DNA from 2 places in the Paenibacillus sp. 2TAB23 genome. Region 2 is predicted to be linked to the other one. Evidence: a T-box and tRNA genes for the amino acid it is inferred to sense, from the RefSeq annotation. Region 2 holds a T-box; the other holds one or more tRNA genes.
What was found. A T-box is a leader RNA that pairs with one kind of tRNA and senses whether it is charged. The one in region 2 lies ahead of AB4Z29_RS15525 (valine--tRNA ligase), so its partner is inferred to be a tRNA-Val.

Region 1: it has a tRNA-Val gene. The T-box ahead of AB4Z29_RS15525 (valine--tRNA ligase) is inferred to sense a tRNA for this amino acid. The anticodon was not compared.

Annotation. Positions count from the first base shown of each region.
Region 1 is NZ_JBFRGD010000002.1:23,081-28,382, reverse strand. It holds gene AB4Z29_RS02810 (stalk domain-containing protein) at 1-440, opposite strand, end outside; gene AB4Z29_RS02805 (hypothetical protein) at 609-812, opposite strand; gene AB4Z29_RS02800 (MBL fold metallo-hydrolase) at 944-1,672, shown strand; gene AB4Z29_RS02795 (DUF3892 domain-containing protein) at 1,758-2,009, opposite strand; gene AB4Z29_RS02790 (hypothetical protein) at 2,139-2,306, opposite strand; gene AB4Z29_RS02785 (YjfB family protein) at 2,463-2,636, shown strand; gene AB4Z29_RS02780 (aspartyl-phosphate phosphatase Spo0E family protein) at 2,872-3,039, shown strand; tRNA gene AB4Z29_RS02775 (tRNA-Val) at 3,083-3,155, shown strand; gene AB4Z29_RS02770 (S-layer homology domain-containing protein) at 3,952-4,923, shown strand; gene AB4Z29_RS02765 (uracil-DNA glycosylase) at 4,987-5,302, opposite strand, start outside.
Region 2 is NZ_JBFRGD010000009.1:251,557-256,858, reverse strand. It holds gene AB4Z29_RS15535 (RluA family pseudouridine synthase) at 1-465, shown strand, start outside; gene AB4Z29_RS15530 (LysM peptidoglycan-binding domain-containing protein) at 555-1,910, shown strand; T-box leader at 2,030-2,270, shown strand; gene AB4Z29_RS15525 (valine--tRNA ligase) at 2,328-4,970, shown strand; gene AB4Z29_RS15520 (bifunctional folylpolyglutamate synthase/dihydrofolate synthase) at 5,001-5,302, shown strand, end outside.

The DNA.
Region 1 (5,302 bases), on a different contig from region 2:
TACCAGAAATTGTCTTTGGAAGTATTCACGCTCTCCGTTTGAATCACTTTTTCTTTCCCGTTCGGATCGAATATCGATACCTTAACGGCTGTAACATCTGTTTTTAAATTATCAATTTGTGCAAAAACTTTAAACTTTCCTTGATAGCCTTTGGCTACGTTGCCGAATACCGCATTATTCTGGAATAAGAACATATGGACATTTGGCTTATAAACCGTAGCCCGTTTGCTTTGATTATCCCATTCGACGATTGCTTGCATCGAATTAGCTAGTTGACGAAGCGGCAAGTAGGTTTTGTTCTCTGCAATTAATCCGCCGTCATCCTGCTCTGATCCGTTAATAATGACGCGTACCTTCTGAGATGCGGAATCCGCAAACATCATTGTACCGCCCCACACTGACAACAGCAGCAGCAGAATTCCAACTTTTCTGAGTTTCATAGTTGTAAGCCCTCCATCCGATAGCCTGGATGAAAGGTTATACTCAGAAACTCAGGCAAAGTTGCGCAGGAGAACAAACTATTTTACCGTAGTACTAGAGGACCAACGCTGTCAAAAGTTGTTGAAACCTGCGCTTGCCTGGGAAATACACATGATTATTTCTCATCATTACCCATAGGTTCTCGTCAGTACGCATGGAATGCCTTTCCCGAGTGAACCAGCCGTTCTCATTCTGGCCAAATAATTCATGCCTCTTGCACAGGGTGTTTTGCAAACCGCACACGTATCCGAGAGAACAAGCTTGTAATTGTACTGTTTCCGGTCGCTTGCAGGCTGTTTTTTCTTAGCTACTTTACCTTTTCCTTTGCTCATCCTTCATTCGCCTCCACTATGCGTATCGCTTTAGCATTGTATGTAACGAAGGGCGAATGTGCATCAGCAATTGTCAGGAGCATGAAAAATTTGCTACATTAAACATGTGGAATGATGAAGGAGGTACTGGCATGAACATAACGATGATTGGAACAGGCAGTGCTTTTGCCAAAAAATACGATAATAACAATGCGCTTATTGAAGTGAACGGCTTTCGACTGCTTGTAGATTGCGGCATTACGCTGCCGAAGGCTTTACACCAGCAAGGCATTTCTTTTCAGGAGCTTGACGGGGTGTTGATCAGTCATATTCATGGCGACCATGTCGGCGGGTTGGAGGAATATGCCTTCCAGATGATGTTCAAATATAATCGCAAACCTGTTCTCTATATTGCTGAATCACTGGTCGATCCCCTTTGGGAGCAGACCTTGCGCGGCGGATTAACGCAAGGGCCTCTTGAGCGTCTCGAGGATTTCTTTGAGGTCCGTCCGATAAAACCAGATATTGAAACCGAGCTAAGTCCTGGACTTAAGGTTAAGCTCATCCAAACCAAGCATATACCTAACAAGCCGAGCTACTCCATCCTATTTAACGGAAGCTTCTTTTATACGGCAGATATGCGATTTGACCCAGAGCTCCTCCAACAATTGGTTGATGAGGGCGTGTCAACGATTTACCACGACTGTCAGCTAGAAGCCCCTGGTGTCGTTCATGCCACTCTGGATGAACTACTTAGTCTTCCTGTCGCAATCCAGCAGAAAACTTGGCTGATGCATTATGGAGACGCGATTGATCAGCACGCAGGTCGTACCGGCTTCATGCGTATCGTCGAGCAACATGTCACTTACGAGCTTGCTTAAACGAAAAAAGGCGCCGCAACGATGCATGCAGGCGCCTTTTTTTGTGGAGTTGTGTCCCTATATTTAATAGCATTAACTACTTCGCTTAGAAAAGAGGTAGCTGGTCCAGATTATTAGTTGGATCTCCATCTGCGTCGCCTCGGATATAGAACTCTCCATCCCTGCCTTTAAACGTATTCACCCCTGCAATATTGCCGGCTTGTACTTCTTGAAGAGCTGTTCCATAATCAAGAACTCTCCCGCTGCTTGTCTTAAAGGCTGTAAGATCTCCGTCTCCATCCTTTTGCACAGCTACAATATGCTCTCTCGCATTCTGTCCGCCATTCAAATCGTTCATCGTGAATACCTCTTTTCTATTCAAGTTGTTTAAGCCAATCTATATCGTTCCCATTCGTATAGGATTATTATGCGCGAAATGAATAAAAACCGGCTAGCCTATTAAGAGGCGAAAGCCGGTTCCTTTATTTTATTTCCTTTTCATTGCATCTGCCGGAAGCCGCCTTCTCCATACGAATTGCTCGTCATGCGATAATGAATCCTCCATGGCAAACTTCGCCACAGCACCGATAACTATTCCGATAATGCCAAACATCCCTAATAGCCAGAGGGCTAAATAGGCATACTCTGCAGCCAACAGAAACCGCCTCCTGCGCGCTTTCTTTAAAGGTATGCCGAGAATTTCGTCTTTAGTATACGAAAACAAGCTCAAGATCGTTAAAACGCCTTTAATTGTACCTTACATGTAAAAAAGTTCCTGCTTTATGCCGATAACTTAAATAGGAGGTGTGAAATGGATATCGCAGCAGCATCTATCGTCATGAATCAAAACAGTCTAGCACTGGCAGCCAGCATTCAAGTGTTATCTCTAGCGAAAGAACAAGCTAAGCAGCAAGGACAAGATATCGTGAACATGCTAAAAAGCGCACAGCCAAACCTAGGACAAACAATTGATATTCGCGTCTAAATTTCATCTGTTCGAAGCAAATCCCCATTGGGTATTGCTCTTATTTCCTTAAAGTTACAGATAAGTCATTCTGAAGTTGTTTCAGAATAGTCTAAACCGTGTAGTTAATTTCATACGAAGGCTGCAAACTAGCGCAATGTTCGAAAAACTAACATTAATCTAATTGCATTTTGGAAAAATTCTAACAACCTTCGTTTATTCTTGTCTTAACAGATGAAAAGTTGGAGGGATTGTCATGGAACAAGGATTTTATCAGCAAAAAATTGAAGAACTAAGAGCAGAAATGATCAGATTATTTGAAGCCTGTAACAATTTCACCGATCAAGCCGTCGTCAAGATCAGCCAGGAGCTGGATCGTCTCCTCAATGAATATTCCTGGGCATTGGCAAATAATAAATGTTGACTTCTCTTCTTCGCCCTGATATATTATTAATTGTCGCTAATATGATCTGGTAGCTCAGCTGGGAGAGCACTATCTTGACAGGGTAGGGGTCACAGGTTCGAACCCTGTTCAGATCATCGAATTAAAACCCCGCAATTCTCTTTACTATAAGGGATTGCGGGGTTTTTTCGTTGTATTCGAGATTAAAACAACTATGGCATTCTAACCGCAATGGTGCGAATTTGGTGCCCTTTGCTCAACTAAAGCATTTGATTAAACACCCCCACTCGTCCCCTTAAACAAATAGGAGCAGCACAGCGACTTTAGACAAATTTTCCGTTTCGGACAGCAGTAAGCCCCATCTCATCTAGAACGACTGCTAGCTTCGTTTTTAAATGACTCTCTAGCTACTCTTTATGATCTTCATCTTTAAAAATCGGTTCCCAATCAAGTCTCACCAACAAAGGAGAATGAAGCTTAATGAAGCGCAAAACACGTAATAAGATAGAGAGCGGTTCATACATTGTTGAAATAATTTTAGAACTATTGGTATACTTCCCTCGACTAATTTTCCGGCTATGCAGATGGATCTTTGATTAGTTTACATTCCCAGCCTGCCTCAACCGGATTTCCCTCCAACAATTGTAACAAGACCTTGAACCAGTAACGTGCCTAAAATAACTCTACTACCACACTGCGGTCTAGCTCCTCAAACCTTCGTTCAGAAAAAACGCCCTATATCGGATAAATGCTTTGAAATACCGAAATGATATACATATAAGAGTTTAATTCTCCATGGTGACTTCGAATGAAAACGAGCGAGTTTCAACAAATCTGAGGCCCTGGTTCATCTTTTTAACAATCATTGCAACCATTCTTCAATTCATAACGTCAAATAATTAGCTATAGCAAATAAAAAAATGAGGTGACCGCATGAAAAAAAGATCCCTATTGATCGTAACCCTAGTTGCGATGATGCTTTTCACTCTGGGACAAACCGTATGGGCATTCAAGGATGTGCAAAAGGATCCGAATGAGCAAAAGATCGCGGAGCTTAAAAAGCTGGGCATACTAAGCGGCGATAAGCAGGATAAGTTCAATCCGAAGGATAAGCTTACTTACGCCCAGGGCGTATCATTGATTGTCAAAGGTTTGGATTTGAATATCGACCATATCCGCTTTATCAAAGCGCCAGAAGTAAAGGATTACTTTACGAATCTCAAAAATGATGCTTGGTACGCAGACGCATTTATCATTGCGAGTCTAAATGGCCTTGAAATACCAAAAACGGTAAAAGCCAATGATGTGATGACCCGTGAGCAGTTCGCTCACCATTTGTTCAAAGCGATGCTTACGAAAGGCGACTATGCTTTCATTGAAATCTTCATGCTGCTTGAAGACGAAGCCGACGTAAATAAGGATTACATGGACAGCATTCAGAAGCTAATCATCAGCAAAGTGGTTACATTGGACAAATCCAATAAGTTCTATCCCAAGAAAGCCGTTACGCGCAGCGAAGCTGCAGGCTGGCTATATGGTGCCATCCAATTCACAAAGGAGAATACGCCTATCCCAGAACAGCCTGAGCAGCCCCAGCAGCCAGCAATCGATCCTAAGCTATACGTTACGCCCGTAAATGCTGACATCAACAAAGTAACCATTACGGCTCAAATGCCTCATCCTGGATATGGACTTCGGATCTCCTCAATCGCTTTCGAAGGTGAGCAAGCGATTATTCACCTAGAGACTTTGCTTCCGAATCCAGATACCATGTATCCGCAAGTGATAACCGACGTATCGATATCCACTTACATCGACAGCAAGCTAAAGCCAGTACTCGCAGGCGGAAGTCAATCGTCTCCAGGATCATCTGGTTCAGCTAGTTCGGGTATCATCGCGCAATAACCAATTTAAAAAGGCTTCTCTGCTCTTCCGAACCTTGGTTCGAAGAAGCGGGGAATCCTTTTTTTATGTGTGAATTAGCTCAGACAACTTTGGGATTGACCAATCTATCGGTTCTCGCCCGACACTCTCAAGAAATGCATTAGTCCTCGAGAACGGCTTGCTCCCGAAAAATCCTTTGCGCGCCGCAAAGGGGCTTGGATGAGGAGAAGAAATAATCAAATGCTTTTCCGTATTTATGGCAGCCGCTTTAGCCTCCGCATTTTTTCCCCAGAGAATGAACACGACCGGCTCTTCTCTCTCGTTCAAGGCGTCAATAACGGCATCGGTAAATTTCTCCCATCCCAATCCCTGATGTGTATTCGGCTTCCCTGCTTCCACA
Region 2 (5,302 bases):
AACGATTTGGCACAGTGGAAACTTGACGAAGCCATGCGGGCAAAGCAGATTGACAGGCATTATATAGCGGTTGTGCATGGGCAGATGACCAAGGCCGAGGGAAAGATCGACGCGCCGATTGGCAAAGACAGGCATCACCGTTCAAGAAGGCGAGTATCGGATCAAGGTGATGCGGCGATTAGCCATTATGAGGTGATTGCCGCGAATGCCGATATGTCGATGATCCGCGTGAAGCTGGAAACGGGACGCACGCATCAAATACGTGTCCATCTTAGCCACATCGGTCATCCTCTGGTCGGTGACAGCTTGTACGGCGGTGATTCCCGTTTGCTGGACCATCAAGCGCTTCATGGGGAAAAGCTGGTATTCGCCCACCCATGGACGGACAAGGCTTTGGAAATCGCTTCCCCATGGCCGCAGTGGCTGGCTCAGCTGTCGGGAAAGATGTCGCCACGATCAAAATGATAGTCATGCTCCAGCTTCTCCTACCATATAGATAAGTAGTGAATGTAAAGTTAGACCAAGCATTCAGTAGGAGAGGGGAGGACTTTAGCGTGTCGGATCAAACGAACGGATTACGCTTTGACGTGTATGAGCGCGTCCATTTGCCCGATGATGTTGCGGCAATTGACGAGCTGGAGGAAATTGAGCTAGTTCCCCGCATACAGGTTATCGACCAGGGGGATCATGCTGTGCTTAGAGGACAGCTTCTTCTGAGCGGAGTATATCGGAGTCAAACCGATTCCGAGAATTCACTCACGCTTGAGCACTTGATACCGGTTGAAATTACGCTGCCAATGAACCGGATATCGCGGCTGGATGACATTTCAATCGAGATCGATAATTTCGACGTGGATTTATTGTCAGCGCGAACGCTGAACATTACAGGCGTATTATCGCTGCGGGGCATCTCTGCCCAGCCTGTGTTGGAGCAGGAGGAAATCTGGCGCGAGGAACCGTTCACCGTTGTGCATCAACGTGAAATGTACGAGGAGCGCGTTCCAGAAGCGTATGATGGACAGAATGCGGCGATTGATACGCCGTACATACCAGCAGAAGATCCATATGGCAGGCAAGAGGAGATTGCCTATCAACAGCAGGAAGAGTTGGCGGATGAATCGGAGGCGATTGTTACCATTTCTTCCGTTGCTTCAGATACTGGCTGGAGCACCTCGCAGCTGTTTGCGGATGTGACGCAACAGACAGAAGAAGATGCCGGACCGGCGGAGAATGAACGGGAAATAACGTTAGCCTCGCAGCAATTCGCAAGCGAAGGCTGGCTTACTACTTCATCCACGTATGCGAATTCGAACGCAGGCTTTGCTCAGCCGGTTGAAGAACCTGCCGAGGCCTCAGAGCAAGAACGAATTGCATTCATAGCGGAAGAAGCAGAGGCATCGGAGCAAGAACACATCGCATACGCAGCGGAAGAAGCAGAGGCGGAAGAAGCAGAAGAGCCGGAAGCTTCATCCGAGCCGATCGAAGCCGTATTGCCTGTGCAGCGAATCGAGCCCGAAGCTGAAAAGCAAGAGCTGCGAATCGCTTTCAATGGCAAGCAGCCTCAAGACGGGACTGGCGCGCCGCCGGACGTCGGAATACTGACCTTGCTGCAAACAAGCAGGCGCGAGCAAGCGGCCCGTGAGGCAGCCGAGCAGGTGGTTGCACAGCAGCGGGCGGATGAGGAAGCAAGGGTTCAAGCATCAGGTGACGAGATTGAATGGAAAAACCTGTTCCTCGGGAAACGATCGGAGGATACAGAATTCCGCAAAATCAGGATGTGCATCGTTCAGCGCGACGAGACGCTTGACGTCATTGCATCTCGCTACAGCTTAAACCCGAGAGAAATCGTCATTTACAACCGATTGGAAGATTCAGGAGTGTCAGAAGGACAGCTATTGTATATTCCATAATGCGTTGCTTGGCGGAAATGCCCTTGTTGCTCAAAAAAATGAGCGATAAGGGCATTTCTTGCGTTCGTTTGGTTGACTCAGCTGTGTAAGAAAGGTATGATTAAAGCTATATATGCGTTATAACGACATTGAAGGGGAATAGTAGACAGCAAAGCCTTCAGAGAGTGGAACCGTTACGCTGAGAGGTTCCGCAGGAAGTGACTGCTACGAGTCGCCCCGGAGTTGCCTGAGCCAAGTAGGTGCAACCTGTGCCCTACCGAATTCAGGCCGGCTACAGCCGTTATCTGTTTGAGTGCCATGCGGATTTCGTTCGCGTGGAACAAAGGTGGTACCACGGAAGCTAAACCTTTCGTCCTTTATGTTGAGGGCGACAGGTTTTTTTTGTTTTTGTAGATCGATTTATGGAGGATGGAACGAATGTCTGAAAATCAAACGACAACTGCAATGCCAACAACCTATGATCCGAAGGCAGCTGAGCAGAAATGGTACGATTACTGGATGCAGGGGAAATTTTTTGAGGCGGGCAAACGCCCGGATGCGGAGACGTATACAATTGTTATCCCGCCTCCAAACGTAACGGGCATGCTTCATATCGGTCATGCGCTAGATTTCACGCTGCAGGATATTTTGATTAGAACGAAGCGGATGCAAGGTTACGATGCACTATGGCTGCCAGGCACGGATCACGCAGGCATCGCCACGCAGACAAGAGTAGAGCAGAAGCTGCGCGAGCAAGGCGTGTCTCGTTATGATCTAGGTCGAGAGGCGTTCTTGGAGAAGGTATGGGAGTGGAAGGATGAGTATGCGAACACCATTCGCGACCAATGGGCGAAGATGGGACTCTCCCTCGATTATTCGAGAGAACGTTTCACGCTGGATGAAGGCTTGTCCAAGGCTGTACGCGAAGTTTTCGTAAAGCTGTACGAGAAAGGGCTTATTTATCGCGGCAAAAAAATTATCAACTGGGACCCGGCCGCACGCACGGCGCTTTCCGATATTGAAGTTGAGCATAAGGAAGTAAACGGTCATCTGTACCATTTGAAGTACCCGCTCAAAGACGGATCGGGCTTCATTACGGTAGCAACGACGCGTCCAGAGACGATGCTTGGCGATACTGCAGTAGCCGTTCATCCCGAGGATGAACGCTATAAGCATATGATTGGACAATTGATCGTGCTTCCGGTCATCGGACGCGAGATTCCAATTATTGCCGATGAGTACGTGGATAAGGAATTCGGCTCAGGTGCCGTGAAAATTACGCCGGCACATGATCCGAACGACTTCGAGATGGGAGAGCGCCACAACCTTCCTCAGATTATCGTAATGGATGAGACTGGCACGATGAACGCCGAAGCTGGCCCTTACCAAGGACTTGACCGGGCTGATTGCCGCAAGCAGCTCGTTAAGGATCTGCAGGAGCAAGGCGTATGCGTCCATATCGAAGACCATGTGCATCAGGTGGGACACAGCGAGCGCAGCGGCGCCGTTGTCGAGCCGTATCTGTCCACGCAATGGTTCGTTGCGATGAAACCGCTCGCTGAAGCAGCGATTGCTGCCCAGAAGGCTGGAAAAGGCGTGAACTTCGTACCGGAACGGTTCGAGAAAATTTATTTGCACTGGATCGAAAACGTACGCGATTGGTGTATATCGAGGCAGCTATGGTGGGGTCATCGCATCCCGGCCTGGTATGACGAGTCGACTGGCGAAATGCATGTGTCCCGCGAGGATATGGCAGGCGAGCATCTTAGCCAGGACAACGACGTGCTCGATACATGGTTCAGTTCAGCGCTTTGGCCGTTCTCTACGCTCGGCTGGCCGGATCAAACCGAGGACCTGAAACGCTTTTATCCAACAGATGTACTCGTAACGGGCTATGATATTATCTACTTCTGGGTTGCGCGCATGATCTTTACGGCGCTCGAATTTACGGAGGAATCACCGTTTAAGGACGTATTGATCCACGGTCTCGTTCGCGATTCGGATGGCCAGAAGATGTCGAAGTCGAAAGGCAACGGCGTTGACCCGCTTGAGGTTATCGAAAAGTACGGCGCAGATGCAATGCGGTACATGATCTCTACAAGCAGCACGCCGGGACAGGATCTGCGCTTCCGCTGGGAGAAGGTAGAACAGGCTCGTAATTTCGCGAACAAAATATGGAACGCATCGCGCTTCGCCTTAATGAACCTGGAGGGCGTGGAAGCGGCCGACATCGACATCAAGGTAAGTCTTGGCACAGCGGACCGCTGGATTCTGCATCGCTTGAATGAGACCGTTCGCGATGTAACCCGCTTAATTGAAAGCTATGAGTTCGGCGAAACCGGACGTATCCTATATAACTTTATTTGGGATGATCTATGCGATTGGTATATCGAATTCGCAAAGCTCAGCCTCTACGGCACGGATGAAGCTGCCAAAAAAGCGACGCAGTCGGTACTTGCTTACGTTCTGGATCGCACGCAGCGCCTTATTCACCCGTTCATGCCTTATATCAGCGAAGAAATTTGGCAGCATCTTCCGCATATTGGCGATACGATCACATTGGCCGAATGGCCGGTGTACGACACTGCCCTAGAAGCGCCGGATGCCGTTAAGGAAATGGAACTGCTGATGGAGATGATCCGTGCAGTCCGCAACATCCGAGCTGAAGTAAATGTGCCGATGAGCAAAAAAATCGAGATGCTGATCAAGCCGTCCAGCGAGGCGGAAGCTGCTATTATGACCCGCAATGAAGAATTCATTAAGCGCTTCTGCGGTACGTCAAGCCTTGAAACGGGCTTGCATATCAGTGCGCCGGACAAAGCGATGACTGCGATTCTGACAGGCGCAGAGCTTTACCTGCCGCTCGCAGGACTGATCGATATCGAGCAGGAAATTGCAAGGCTTGAGAAGGAGCATCAGCATTTGAATGCTGAGGTTGAGCGTATTGAGAAGAAGCTTGGCAACGAAGGTTTTGTCGCGAAGGCGCCAGCCAAGGTCATTGACGAAGAGCGTGCCAAAATGAATGATTATGCAGACAAACGCGACAAGGTGCTGGCAAGAATTGCGGAGCTGCGCGGTTAACGCTGCGAAACGGAAGAAGGAACGATTGGAATGACGAATCAACCATTTGAGCAGCGGCTCTCAGAGCCGCTGCAATCCTATAAGGAAGCCGTGGATTGGATTAATGGCCTAATACCATTCGGCATACGTCCGGGCTTGGAACGGATCGAAAAGCTGATGGAGCTGCTGGGTAATCCGCATCGCAGGCTGAAGTTCATCCATATCGCAGGCACGAACGGCAAAGGCTCGACATGTGCTTTTTTGACTAACGTGCTGCTGCGTGCGGGTTATGACGTAGGTACGTTCACGTCGCCTTACATTACCAAATTCACGAATCGGTTTCAGTACAACGG